2 linked regions of the Magnetococcus marinus MC-1 genome follow. The protein of the gene in region 1 interacts with the protein of each later gene in a pairwise test. Links are inferred from orthologs where the notes say so. Each region holds a gene or a part of one and is shown in the gene's direction. Other genes may lie near its edges. The genes, in order: ssb and MMC1_RS13680.

Region 1 (10,027 bases):
CTTCGCGGTCTTGGGCCGATACCTCATCTTTGCCCTCCATATAGACCTTCATAAAGCCAGCAAAAGCCACAGAGGAGCCGGTGGCGCGAAAACGGTAGGCCGCGTTGGGGTCTTGACTATCCACCGACAAATTGGCCGCCACTTTATCTATTTTGGCTTGGGCCATTTGGCAGGCTACGGTGCGTTTCCAGATCAACTCATATAGACGAAATTGATCCTTCTCCAGGATCTCCCGCAGCATCTCTGGTGTGCGGATAACATCCGTGGGGCGAATCGCTTCGTGGGCCTCCTGGGCATTTTTGGCCGAGGATTTGTATTTGCGCGGTGACTTGGGCAGATACTCCTTGCCATAACGGATCTCAATCTGTTTGCGAATCGACTCAATGGCCTCATTGGCCAAGTTCACCGAATCGGTACGCATATAGCTAATAAGGCCTACCGTCTCTTTACCGCCATCCGCCGTCGGCACCTCCATACCTTCATAGAGGCGTTGGGCCACGGTCATGGTTTTTTTGGCCGAAAAACCCAGCTTGCGCGAGGCCTCCTGCTGTAAAGTCGAGGTGATAAAGGGGGGCGCAGGATTGCGCTTGCTCTGCTTTTTCTCAATTTCGGAAACATACAGTGGACGCTTCTCCACCGCCTTAATCAATCTTTTGGCATAGGCCTCATCACCAATGGAAAATTTGGAGAGTTTCTCCCCATCGGCCACCGCCAGACGCGCCTCAAAGGGGCGTGGTGCGGATTGTGCCGCCTGCGCCGCCAGAGCGGTAATGCTCCAATATTCACGAGCCTCAAAAGCTTGAATCTCCGCCTCGCGCTCGCACACCAGACGCAACGCCACCGACTGTACCCGACCCGCCGAGAGACCCCGGCGTACCTTGCGCCACAAAAGCGGACTCAGATTAAAACCCACCAAATAGTCCAACGCCCGCCGTGCCTGTTGGGCGTTCACCATATCCATATCCACATCCCGGGCGTGGGCAACGGCGTCCTGAATGGCGGTTTTGGTGATCTCATGGAACACCACCCGCTTAACCTGCACATTTTCTAGCAGTTTTTTCTCATTCAAAACCTCATAGACGTGCCAGGAGATCGCCTCTCCCTCGCGGTCAGGGTCGGTTGCCAGCAATACTTGCTCAGCCCCCTTCACAGCCTTAGCCAACTCATCCACCCGTTTGGTGGAATCCTTGGGCACGCTATATTTCATAGCAAAACCGTGCTCCGTATCCACCGAGCCATTTTTGCTGGGTAGATCACGAATATGCCCGTAGGTCGCCACCACTTTATAGCCACGACCCAGGAATTTATTGATGGTTTTCGCCTTGGCGGGTGATTCCACGATGACCACTGCCGTCATGTTTCCACCATTCCATTTCAAAGTTAAGGTGAAGGGTTAGAGTGTTGTACAGCCTATTCCTTCGCCTGTCCAACCCCTTTCTATCCATACATCCATCAAGAAACCTGTGGCACCAAGGCCAGGGTTCCCCCCATCTCACGGGTAATGATGCCGCACAGCTCAAGCTGAAGTAATGTGCTGGAAAGCTCCGCAGGTGTCAAATGACAAAGACGCAAAAGACCATCCACCGTCAAGGCACCATCCCCCAGCGCCGCCACCACTGAGGCCGCCCCAGGAATATCCGGCAGCACCTCACTCACGCCCCCTGAGGGGATCACCGCCACCCTTTTGGCCTGCTCTGGCACCACCCCACCCCAGGCCAAAGCCTGCACCACATCCGCCGCGCTCTCCACCAACGTGGCACCCTCTTTTAAAAGCTGGTGTACCCCCCGGCTACGCTCATCATCTACCGCCCCAGGCACGGCAAAAACCTCGCGATTCTGCTCCAGCGCCATACGGGCCGTAATCAGTGAACCAGACTTTAACCCCCCTTCGACTACCACCACCCCCCGGCTTAACCCACTGATGATGCGGTTGCGCCGGGGAAACCGTTTGGGGTGGGGCTGCGTCCCCGGGGGATATTCACTCACCAAGCAGCCCTGTCGTATAATCTGCGCTTTCAGTTGCATATTGGGCTTGGGATAGCTCACATCCAAACCGCACCCCAACACCGCCACCGTCGCCCCCCCACCCAACAGCGAACCCGCGTGCGCCGCGCTATCAATACCCACCGCCAAGCCACTCACGGTGGTCAGCCGCATCTGCCCCAAATCCGCCGCCAATTTATGGGCAAAACGCTCCCCATTGCGGCTACAGCGGCGGGTGCCCACCATGGCGATCAAGGGTTCCTGATTAAGCAGCGCCCCATCCCCCTGTATAAACAGCAGCGGGGGGGGATCGGAGATTTCCAAGAGCTGTTGGGGATAGGCCGGTTCACGCCAATGCAGCGCCGTCGCCCCCATTTGGTGGGTCTGTGTAAGCAGCCTTTCTACCCAACTGGCATCGGCCAATGTTAGCTCGGGTTTAAGCCTTGGCAAGGCCCGTAAAATGGCGTGTGGTGTGGCAAACTGTCTTTCATAGTGCAACAGGCTAATGGGCCCCAAGCCTGGGGTGAGCATCAACTGTAACCATGCGTGATGCACCCCTTGCCCCATACAGGTCAGCCCTTTTTCCCAATGCGGGGTTCGGTGCCCTGTAGGATGCGCTGGATATTTTGGCGATGTTTCCAAAACACCATGGGCACCACAATGGCCGCCACCACCAGGGCTGCCGGCGTGCCGTAGAGATATTGATAAAGGGGCATCATGGCAAAGGCGATCAACGCCGCCAGCGAAGAGATGCGAAACAGCAGTGCCCCCACCACCCAACTGCCCACCGCCAGCAACCCCACAACCGGGGTCAGCATGAGAAATACCCCCAACCCGGTGGCCACCCCCTTACCCCCCTTAAAACCCAAATAGACCGGGTAGAGATGCCCCATAAAGGATAACAGCGCCATGGCCGCAGTAATGGGGCTCTGCCAGCCAAACATGGCAATGCCCGCTGCCGTGGCCATGGCACCTTTGCCAATATCCAAAACCAAGGTTAACAACCCAGGAATTTTTCCCGCCGTGCGCAGCACATTGGTGGCACCAATATTGCCGCTGCCTTGGGTGCGAATATCCCCCACCCCCCAGAGTCGGGCGATCACCAAGCCAAAGGGCACGGCACCCAGTAGATAGGCGGCGCTTATGGCCATTAAGGCTGTTGGCGTAAAGAGTTGGGCGATCATGCATGCCTCATGGTTAAAAGAGTAATCCTTGCTGTAAAAATCCGGTGCAGACCCCTAACCCTGAGCAGAGATGAGGCCGCACGCCTTGACCCGGTGGCGGTCTGTGTTTACATGTTCCTAGCCGCCGCCTTAACCCCATTATTCCACGCCAAAGGATGGTACCACCACATCCCGCCCCCCTTGGTTACCCTGGATGCGAAACAGTTTGGATTGATAACGCAATCGGTGAGGATAATCCCTCACCTCTGTCACACCGGAAATGGTGTAAAGAAGCTGCGTGACAAACTGCTGCGCCACATCGCCGTGGGGTTGGTCCGTCATAACAAAGGTAGGGTAGGGCTCGGTGGTTAGGGCAAGCAGTGCATAGTTATGGCTCTGCACAAACTGGTTAACCGCCTCGACCACGCCAAATTGTTGGTACACCGCGTAGGGATGGTTGCAGTAGTCATGACCAAGAATCAACCCACCCTGTTTGATTTTGGTGTGATAACTCTCTAGATCAGCCGTAACACCAGCTTGACTATGGAGGCCATCAATATAGATCCAATCCAGGCTATGCTCTGCAAAATCCGCCGCCGCTTGCTGGGAATAACTACGCTTAATCGCCACCACACCCCTGGAGATTTCATAGGAAAAGCGGCGTCGCACATTTTGAAAACGGCCCTCCTGCTCCTCAGCCGGGCAGTTGTTTAGATCGGTTTGATAGTCATCGCGGGTCTGCTTTTCCCAAGGGTCCACAAGGGTAAGCTGGCGGGGATGATTGCGATCCAAAATCTGCGCTGAAAAATTCCCCTCGGCCACACCAATCTCCACCACATGGCCCTGCTTGGGTAATAAACTTAATACCATTTGACGGGTTGTTGGGCATAGAAACATCTTAAAATACTCTTTCTAGGGTTACGCACCCCCACCTGTTACGGGGTGTTGACCATCAAACCATTGTTTTGAACCCACATTTGCCATAACTGACCATGCAGCCCCAAACGTTTCTCCAGTGCCTGTAACTGCTGCCCTACCTCTGGTTTGAGCTGCTCGGCCAACGCCTGTTCATCCACCGGGGTGGGCTGTGGACCATGCCCGGCACTCCAATCCCCCAGCAGTTTTTGCTCCAGCCGCAGGGATTCTGAAAAACCCTGGCGCAAGCCATTGGCTACCGTTTCCCGCAGCTGTTGGCGGAGCTCTTTGCTTAAATTGGCATACCACCGGTTGCTCACAATAAAGGTCATCCACCCATAGAGATGGTGGGTGGAATAAAACTGCTTGCCCTGGGATGCCACACGGGTACGTGCCAGCAGCTCTGGTGTGCTGGAGATCCCTTGCAGCCAGCCTGCTTGAATCGCCTCTGGCACCGCCTCGGCTGGCACATAGCTGGGTTTTAACCCCATAAGCTCCAGATTTTTTTGGTGGGCTATCACACCGGGGGCACGAATGGTGGCCCCCCTCAGCTCTGGCCAAGCGCGCCCCTCAAAGGTGGTGACACCATAAAATCCGGTCCCCCCATAACCCAAAACCTGTATACGCTTGCGCATGGCGCGCAAACGCAGCTTTTGATCGTAGCGACTGCCGATAAACTGTACCAACTGATTGGGGGTCACAAACAGACGGGGTATCAACAAGAGCTGATAGGCGGGCAAGGTTTGGGATAGGGTGGAAGCCGAGACAAATCCCCCTTCCAATTTTCCCTCAATGAGCGCTTTGACCATGCTGATCTCATTGCCCTGCTGGCCATTGTGCAAAATCTCCACCTTGACCTGGCCCGCCGTTGCCTGTTCAATATCCGCCGCCATGCGCCTAAGATTGCGAATATAGGTCATGTCCATGCCCTGGGTTGCGCCAATGCGCATGACCTGTACGGGGTTTTGGGCATAGGCGGGCGTGGTCCATAGGGCGACCAACAGCGCAAATGGCGTCAATAAGGTGCAAAAAATTTGAAACATGGTATGGTGCATGTGGCGTCAACCGTGTGATGTTCCATGAAAAGAGGGTTTCCATGGGATACCATGCCTGCGCCCCTTTGTCAGGTGCTGATCATCATATAGAACGTTTTCCCCCCAATTGGGGGTGTTTGCCAGGAGGATAGAATGGCCTTTTCCCTTAATAAAGTACAACTGATTGGCAATCTGGGTGCAGACCCAGAGGTGCGCTATACCCAGGCGGGTAAGGCGATGGCCAATTTAAACATTGCCACCAGTGAATCATGGAACGATCAACAGGGCCAGCGCCAAGAGCGTACCGAATGGCACCGGGTTGTGATCTTTGGCAAAGCCGCAGAGATCGCCCAGCAATATATGCGTAAAGGCAGCAAGGTCTATATCGAAGGGCAGCTGCAAACCCGCAAATGGCAGGATCAGAGCGGTCAAGATCGCTACACCACCGAAGTGGTGATCAGCGGCTTTAATGGGCAGATGATTATCTTAGACCGGCCCAGCGGCGGCGGCTTTGGTGGCGGCGGGGCCCCAGCCGGAGGTTTTGGCGGTGGTGCGCCCAACGCGGGTTTTGCTGGCGGCCCCCCCCAGGGTAGTCCTGCCCCGAGCGGTGCTGCCAACCAAGGCAGCGGCACCTTCTCATCCCCGGCGGATACCTTTAATGAAGGCCCCGACTTTGATGATGATATCCCCTTTTAGACCCACCACGCAGGCCATCCAAACAGAGCTCTACCAAAACGGGCGGATGTCCCATAAAAAAGCCCCTGTGGCGCCAACACCACAGGGGCTTGTTATCCGCCCCCCCTTGCGGGGCTGTGACACCCCAGATTAAGGTCTGGGCTGCGCGGCGGGCACCACATTACGCTGCCACCATCCCTTGACATGATCCATGGTCGAGGCACGAGCAGGCATTGGGTCCGAGGCCGTGGGCGCATTGGGCGGCGGCTGATCGTGGAAAAATAGGGTCTTGAATAGGTTAGGCTCTTCCGGTCTCGGCGGTGCGCTGAGATCTTCCAGCGCATTCTGGGTCAAAAATAGCACCTGCCGGGTGGCCAATTCGGTCATCAACTCCAGAGAATAACCCGCTTCTGGGGGGGAACTCTTCGCCATCGAGGTGCTGGTGCTGATGGCCGTCAATGCCAATGCCGGATTTTTGACAAACATACCGGTGTTAATCAAAGCGGCACTCATACCTGTGGCCATCTCAGCATCATGTTTACGCTGGTGCGGCTCCGAATCCACCCGAATACGCATGCGCCGCAATAACTCACCCTTTTCCCCCAGCAGATAGGCATCCCAATCCACCAAACCGCTGGTGGCGGTACCGCTGTTGCGTAGTATCCGTGGCTCAATCCAGAGCGTAACCGGCCAATCATTATCCTGGGCCAGCATCACCGCCTCTTCCAGATGGTAGGCCGGTTGCCACTCCTGCACCAGCCGCTCAGCAATACGTCCTGGCAAAATTTGACGGTAGATGGTGCGGGTATAATCCACCAACACCCCATCCTGCCCCGCCTGCTTTTGCGTGATGGGCAATAGATGCACCTCGGGAAACGGGGTGATCTTGCCATCGTTGTTGGTGGAGGCCTCCCAACACACCTGAACATCTTTCAGGGGGACCTCGCAACCTTTGCGATAGACCGCCTGGGCGGTGCCACTGGCCAGTAATAGCACCATGGCAAGGGGTAATCCCACAAGTCGCTTCATCATCACGACGTTCTCCTGATCGTCAAGGGTTGCCTTTGTCTCGCATAACCTGCATAGCATCAAACAGATAGACTGCAAAGGGCAGTGCACAGGTAAATCCTGGGGAGACCGCATTCAAGACATGAAAGCTGCGGTGATCCCCTTCAAAATGGAAATCCATCTCCAACCGTCGCTGCCGCACATGATAGAGCTGCGCACGAATGCCGGGAGGTCCCCATTGCCGGTAATCCTTTACCGACACACCGTGCGCCAACTGTTTGGCCAGATGAGCCATCCATACACGGTTATATTTCATCATCTCTCGCACCGCCAACCGGCGGAATCCAAAGGGATTGTGCCACAACATCTGAAGCTCGCGCCCCATGATCTGCCGACACTCCGTTGCCGAGAAACCCTCCAATCCCCCATAGTGCTGCCGCCAAAAGGCCGGTATCGCCGTGGGGCCTATTTTGGCTTTACCATCAACGGTGACGGTGAAATGCACCCCCAAAAAGGGATTGTCCAGATCCGGCACCGGATAGATATTGGTTTTCCACGCCCCTGGGGCTTCGCTGCTCTTGAGATAGAGCCCCTTAAAGGGCAGCACCACATGCTCCTGACAAAAACCGTACGCCTTGGCAATGTGGTCGGCGTAAAGCCCAGCCGCATTGATTAAATAACCCGGTTCTAGCCACTGTTTGCCGATCTGCACCCGCTCACCCTGGCAACCCAGCCATGGTGCATGGGGGCGAATCTCAATACCGGCATCCTGCACATCCCGGCTAAGCTCGGCCATCACCTCTTTCGGATCCACCGATGCTGTGAGGGGAGAAAAAAGGGCCGATCCTGCCGTTTTTACACGGGGTTCTATGGCTTTTGCCTGGGCCTCTGTGACACGTTCCAAGGGTACCTGATTGCGCTCTGCCCGGCGTTGCAGCTCATCCAGCCCCGCCAGATCCCCCTCATGACGGGCCACCACCAATTTGCCACACGGATGGATACGCAATTTGCGTTCCATACAGTACTGGCTCCATGCTTGATTGCCCTCACGGGTAAAGCGGGCCTTGAGACTGTCGGCGGTATAGTAAAAACCCGCATGCAGCACACCGCTGTTACGGCCACTGGCATGCAGACCGGGCTGGGCCTCCTTTTCCGCGACCACAATGGTGGCACGCGGATGGCGTTTGCGGGCCTCCAGCGCCAACGCCAAGCCGATTACACCGGCACCAAGAATGAGAAAATCAGGGGAGTCCGTCGACATCGCTACACCAAAAGAGTCAAGGGGGTGACAAGGACGTGGTGGCAGCAGCGATGGGCCATGCCCCCAACAGGGGCCGGGTAGCAGGGGAACCTCCCCCCATAGGCGTACCTAAACAGCCCACCCGCAACGGCGGGTTGTGGGCGGCTTACAACCCCGCTGCGACCAACCCAGCGGGCACCGGGGGCCAGAAGAGAGCCCCCCTGCGACGCTTAATTCAGTGATTGGCATCCTTGATCAGCCGCGCCGCATAAAAACCGTCCACCCCATGGGTCGCCGGTTCGGTGCGTAGATCCCCTGCGGAATCAATCCACTCGGGGAGAATACCCGCCATGCCCGCCTCCAACGGCAGACGCTTCCACTGGGGATGCTCTTTCAGGAATCGCGCCACTTGTTGCTCATTCTCATCGGGTTCTAAAGAGCAGGTGGCGTAGACCAGCAAGCCGCCGGGCTTAACCGCAGCGGCCACCGACTGCAAAATCTGCTGCTGCTGCTTGACCACCTCCGCCAAACCGCTGGGGTTGCGCCGCCATTTAATATCAGGATGCCGCCGGATCACCCCCGTCCCGGTACAGGGGGCATCCACCAGCGCACGGTCAAACAGACCCTCGATGGGCTGTGTGGCATCGGCACAGCGCAGCTTAACCTGTGAACGAATGCCCAGACGCGCCATATTTTCCCCCATGCGCTCCAGCCGCTGCTGGGCGCTATCCAGGGCGGTAATCACTACCCCTGCACCCCCCAACGCCACCAAATGCGCCGATTTTCCCCCAGGTGCCGCACAGGCATCCAGAATAGCCTCCCCCGCCTGGGGGGCCAGCAGACGCGCCACCGCCTGCGCTGCACGATCCTGCACCGCAAACCACCCGTTGCTGTAACCGGGCAGCGTCGCCACCTTGGCCCCTTGGGGCAGCATCAGCGTCTCTTCAGCCTCGGGGCAGACCGTTACCTCAATCTCCGCCTGTTTGGCCGCCGCCAGATAGTCCGCGACCGTGACCTTGGGGGTGTGAATACGCAAGGTTAAGGGGGCCTGCGCATTGGCCGCCGCCAGACGGGCCTCGGTGGCCTCCATACCCAACCGTTTTTCCCAACGCTTAACCAGCCAAAGGGGGTGAGAGTAGCGCGTGGCCAAACGCTTAAGGGGATCTTTAACCGCCGACCACGTGGTGGAGAGTTCAACCTCGGTGGAGCGCCGCAGCACCGCATTCACAAACCCAGAAAGATTGTGGTCACGGGGCTGTTGTTTGACCAACTTAACCGCCTCATCCACCGCCGAATGAATGGGGGTGCGCATAAATTGCGCTTGATACAAAGCCGTCAGCAACACCGCCCGTACATAGTGGTGTTTGGCCTTGAGATCCTTTTGCATAAAACGGGTCAGGGTTGCCTCCAGCAACGCCATATGGCGGATGGTACCCACCACAATCTCATGGGCCCGCCCACGCATCTCTGGCGAAGTACCGCTCTGCTGGTGAATCTGCTGCTCCAAAGCGGTTTCCAAGGGGAGGTGCTCAGAGAGCATGGCAGAGACCGCCGCAGCGGCCATGGTGCGTTCTGAAACATGGGATTTGGACATGTGGCTTCCTGTGATCTCTATTAGGCTCTATGGACAACCCCAACGGCGCGGTGTGGCGCACGCGGGATGATGTATCGTGATACGTGGCTTCTGTACGGAGGTGTAGGCTCTGCGTCACGCACAGCCCATTGAGGGGTGCAGGTTCGTGAACGGTGATCCATCAACCCGAAGAGGAGGGGCCAAGGGTAGTTATAAAGTCCAACGTGCCCGTTGTCCAGCCGCAGCCAACCGCCAAGCCCCGGCACCCCACATGAACCATTGTCTACGGGCTATCTGCACAACCCGTAGCCACGCTGCTGACCTTAAGGATTGGGCCAACCCCTTTGACAGACCACCCGCGACGGTACGCCCCCCTTATGGCCCGTTTATGGGCAAGGGTCAGGCGGGGGTGGATCGCCAACCCCCAACTCACGCT
Region 2 (4,206 bases), 1.2 Mb from region 1 along the record:
TGGCGGATGAAACCCAAACGGTGCTGGATAAGGTTGCCGCCGCCGCCGCCGGGGTGTGGTTTTGTCGGGATCTGTGTAACCAACCCGGCAACGTGCTTACCCCCAAGACCCTCGCCGATGAGGCGGTTAAATTGGGTGAGGGCGATGCCATCAAGACCACGGTGATGGATGTCACCCGACTGCGCCGCAAGGGCATGAACGGAATTTTGGCGGTGGGGCAGGGCAGTGACACACCACCCCGTATGATTGTTATGGAGTACCGTAAGGGGGGGGACAAACCGCTGCTGGCGGTGGTGGGTAAAGCGATCACCTTTGATTCGGGTGGTATCTCCCTCAAGCCCGGTGCCAACATGGATCATATGAAATACGATATGAGCGGTGGCGGTGCGGTGTTTGGTTTGATGAAGGCCTTGGCGCAACTCAATTGGCCGGTCAATGTGGTGGGTGTTGTGCCCACGGCGGAAAACATGCCCGATGGCAAGGCGCAGCGCCCAGGGGATGTGATTACCATGTCCAACGGCAAAACGGTGGAGGTGCTTAATACCGATGCGGAGGGACGTTTAATTTTGGCCGATGCGCTACACTATGCCTGTGGCTTAAAGCCTGCGGCAGTGGTGGATTTGGCAACCCTGACCGGGGCCTGTGTGGTGGCGCTGGGGCATCATGCCAGCGGGCTACTGGGTAATGATGACGCCCTGCAAACCGAATTGGAGGCTGCGGGCATAAGCAGTGGTGAGCGCGTCTGGCGTCTGCCGCTGTTTAAAGAGTATCAGGAGCAGATTAAATCCAAGGTGGCTGACATCCAAAATATTGGCGAAAAAGGGGCGGGCACCATTACGGCGGCCTGTTTCCTCTCCCGTTTTGTGGAGGAGGGTATCCCTTGGGCCCACTTGGATATTGCGGGTACCGCATGGGGCGTGCCGGGCAAAAGCTACATTGGTGAGGGTTCCACGGGTAGCAGTGTACGCCTGTTGCTTCAGTGGGTAGAGCGCCGCATGGCGGCCAGCGAGGCCTGAGCGACGCATGGCTAAAACTCAGCAAGACCCGCTTCGCGTGCGCTTTTATCAACTTGCCACGGATAGCCGCGAGCGGGCTTTGCTGAAAATTTTAAATAAGGTTTACGGTATGGGCCTGCGGGTCTGTATTGTGGTGGAGGATCGCCAGCAGGCTCAAGGGTTGGACGAACACTTATGGCGCCATCCTCCAGATAGCTTTTTACCCCATGCAACCAGCGTAGATCCCTTTCCCGAAGCGCAGCCTATCCTGATTAGCGAGCAGCCAGTCGATCCCAATGGTGCCACCGTCGTGGTTATGCTGACCCCCGTTCCGTTGGAGAATTTGGATCAATTTGACACCGTTGTGGATTTTGTGCCAGACGATCCACAAGCCAAACGGGCCAGCCGCCTACGCTACAAACACTATAAAGATGCCCAGTGCCAGATGGAGTATTGGATTCAAACCCCAAAAGGGCAGTGGGAACGCGCGGCGGCATCATAGCCCATCGCGACCTATCCCGGAGGAAAGTGCAAATTTGCAAATAAAAAAAATAAAAATTATATACAATTGGTATATTAAATATGGAAAACTCATAAATAAAATTAAAACGAGATAAACAGCATGATAAATTTCATTGTTGATTGACGCTGTCGTCGCCGTTTGATAGTTTGTAGGCCTCGTTCTAGTCATATGCGTGTTGCTGAGGGTGCTTAAATGGCATAAGCAAGGCGTGCAGGAGGTGGTGTTATGAGTACAATGTCTTTTCCGGGTTTGGATCCGCTTGTGGTTGCTAAAGGCGTTACGCCTACAGCAGTTGATACTCATCTTGGTTTGCCTGTCGGTAGTGTCGCATTTATCTTGTCTCCAACACCGCAACCTGTGCTGCGTCTGGATTCGGTTTGTGAACGGCTCCGGCATCTCGATCTGTTGATGGATTACTTGGGTGTGACGCTGGTAGGTTCAAGCAAATATGGCTCTATGTCGGTCCGTTTTCGGCAGCTTGAAACTGTTCGGCAACGCATCCACTGCTCGCAAAAGGAGTTGGCGAGAGTGTCTGGTGTGTCGATCAAAGAGATTAAGCGGCTGGAAACCCCTGTAGGGGGGAATTCAGCCATCAGGCATAGCACCAGTTGCACCAACGCACGAGCCATTATCGCTGCGATCCAGCGTTTGGCCCCAAGATTTATGCATCCGTTTGAGGCAGAGATTGGGGTGGCTCCTTTGACCAACAAGGGGCGTCAATTTTTTTCTTTGCAGCAGTTGGGAAGGAAGTACGTGAGCTGATAAGCAAGAGGGCTTATCAAAAGGTTGTGTTCAGTCGTTGAAAGAGGCTTTCTCAAAATGTTGAAAAGGCCTCTTTCTCTTTGTGCAGTTACCCCCACTCTTTATTAGGCCGCTGGAGCAAGCCTTTCTCAAGGGCGTTGCAACAATACCACGCACTGCGCCGCAACCCCCTCATTTCGTCCGGTAAAGCCCAGCTTTTCCGTTGTGGTGGCCTTAACATTAACCTGTTCCACGTCACACCCTAGGGCCGCCGCGATCACCGTTTCCATGCGCGGGATATGGGGGGCCAATTTAGGTTGCTGGCAGATGACCGTGGCATCTAGGTTGATCAACTGCCAGCCCTGTTCCTGCATATAGCCGTAGACATGCTTCACCAGTTTGATGCTGGCAATGCCCGCATAGTGGGGGTCATTATCCGGGAAATGGCGGCCAATATCGCCGCGCCCCATGGCCCCCAACAGGGCATCACAGATGGCATGTAGCAGAACATCGGCATCGGAGTGGCCCAGCAAACCTTGATTATGGGGTACCTCTATTCCCCCCAGCATGAGTGGGCGGCCCTCAATCCAGCGGTGTACATCAAAGCCTTGACCTACGCGTATGTTCATACGATCTCCTTGCCTTGAATCAGGGCACGAACGGTTTCTAAATCCTCAGGCCGGGTGATTTTTAATAGGTGTGGGTCCCCCTCAATAGGCAGCACGGGTAAACCGGCCCACTCCATGAGCGAAGCATCATCCGTGGCGGTAAAGCCTGCGGCGCTGGCCTGTTGGTGCAGATCTAACATTAAGGCGGTGGGAAAAATCTGGGGGGTCTGCGCCAACCAGATGGTACGCCGATCCAGGGTGCGCACCACAAACCCCTTATCATCCACCTGCTTGACCGTATCGTGAGCGGGCAGGGCGGTTAGAATGCCTTGCGCCCGGCTGCGGGCTTGGAGCAGTCTGTCTAAGAGAGCTTGGCTTATCAACGGACGGGCGGCATCGTGAATGGCAACCCATGGCACGCCCAACTGCTGCGCCACCAACAGACCATTGCGCACCGAATCTTGTCGTTCTGCACCACCGATAACAGGGGGTTGCAGCTTGGCTAGTGCGGCAAACTGGTGTGACCACACCTGCCAATGGGGATCTCCATTGGCGATAACCGGGATAATATGGCTAATCAGGCGGTGCTGATGGAAGCGACGCATGGTATGTAAAATGACCGGCTGGTCATCAATAAGATGATACTGCTTAGGTAAATCATCTCCAAAACGGCTGCCTCGACCGGCGGCCACCAGCACCAAGGCGCATAATTCTTCTGTGGCAGAAGGGTGTGAATTTTCGTGCATCGTGGTATTCTCCTAAGTTTATGGGGTAAAACTGGGTCGAACAGCGCACGCTGTCAACGGAAAACCGAAGCGGAGTAGTGGGATGCCGGATCTTCTGTACTGGTTGGTGGTTGTAGGTTATAGCATGGCCGCCTTTTTGGTGGTGCGAAATCATCTTCGTGGTATCAAAGAGGCCTGCCTCTCCAGTTGGTGGTGGGGGACCACTGCGTGGTTTGTGCAGTGCTATCTGGTGGTGGGGGCCTTAGTGGCTGGCCACGGGCTTTTTTCGACCGGGTTGGGGCCCTCGCTCTTTTCTATCTCGTTGGTGCTGGGTGGCTTTTACCTGATTGGCTGGCGCATTAACCGCAATGAGGCAAGAGCGGTGGGCTTGGTGTTGTTGCCCATGTTGGTGGTGGTGCTGCTGATTTCCAAACTGTTAGGGGATGATGGTGCAGGGGTTCGGGATATTGGGGATCCCCTATTGGTTTTGCATCTGGCGCTGTCGCTCTCGGCTTACGGACTTTTTTCGATTGCGGTGGTGTTGGCCCTGCTGGATGCTTGGCAAGAGCATGCTCTTAAGAAAAAACAGTTCAATGGACTGTTTCGCGTGTTAC

Evidence for each region.
Region 2: the proteins of ssb (region 1) and MMC1_RS13680 interact in binary tests that used the Escherichia coli proteins (3 or more experiments, as listed by UniProt). The link is inferred for Magnetococcus marinus MC-1 from one-to-one orthologs.

The regions. Positions count from the first base shown.
Region 1 is NC_008576.1:4,597,610-4,607,636, forward strand. What follows is about bases 4,229-7,019. They hold ssb (single-stranded DNA-binding protein), read left to right. Parts: upstream 4,229-5,248; coding sequence 5,249-5,791; downstream 5,792-7,019. Other genes in these bases: dctP (TRAP transporter substrate-binding protein DctP), read right to left, coding at 4,229-5,116; MMC1_RS18845 (hypothetical protein), read right to left, coding at 5,921-6,802; MMC1_RS18850 (NAD(P)/FAD-dependent oxidoreductase), read right to left, coding at 6,822-7,019. Outside these bases: topA (type I DNA topoisomerase), read right to left, coding at 1-1,357; DNA-processing protein DprA, read right to left, coding at 1,453-2,538; glycerol-3-phosphate 1-O-acyltransferase PlsY, read right to left, coding at 2,556-3,167; MMC1_RS18830 (class I SAM-dependent methyltransferase), read right to left, coding at 3,306-4,043; more of dctP, read right to left, coding at 4,082-4,228; more of MMC1_RS18850, read right to left, coding at 7,020-8,039; 16S rRNA (cytosine(967)-C(5))-methyltransferase RsmB, read right to left, coding at 8,254-9,612; yihA (ribosome biogenesis GTP-binding protein YihA/YsxC), read right to left, coding at 9,978-10,027. UniProt on the Escherichia coli protein: Plays an important role in DNA replication, recombination and repair. Binds to ssDNA and to an array of partner proteins to recruit them to their sites of action during DNA metabolism. Acts as a sliding platform that migrates on DNA via reptation.
Region 2 is NC_008576.1:3,375,363-3,379,568, reverse strand. What follows is about bases 1-2,760. They hold MMC1_RS13680 (DNA polymerase III subunit chi), read left to right. Parts: upstream 1-1,023; coding sequence 1,024-1,497; downstream 1,498-2,760. Other genes in these bases: ispF (2-C-methyl-D-erythritol 2,4-cyclodiphosphate synthase), read right to left, coding at 2,409-2,760; MMC1_RS21715 (hypothetical protein), read left to right, coding at 1,744-2,280; MMC1_RS13685 (leucyl aminopeptidase), read left to right, coding at 1-1,016. In the rest of the region: more of ispF, read right to left, coding at 2,761-2,888; ispD (2-C-methyl-D-erythritol 4-phosphate cytidylyltransferase), read right to left, coding at 2,885-3,613; MMC1_RS13660 (cytochrome C assembly family protein), read left to right, coding at 3,696-4,206. UniProt on the Escherichia coli protein: Part of the beta sliding clamp loading complex, which hydrolyzes ATP to load the beta clamp onto primed DNA to form the DNA replication pre-initiation complex.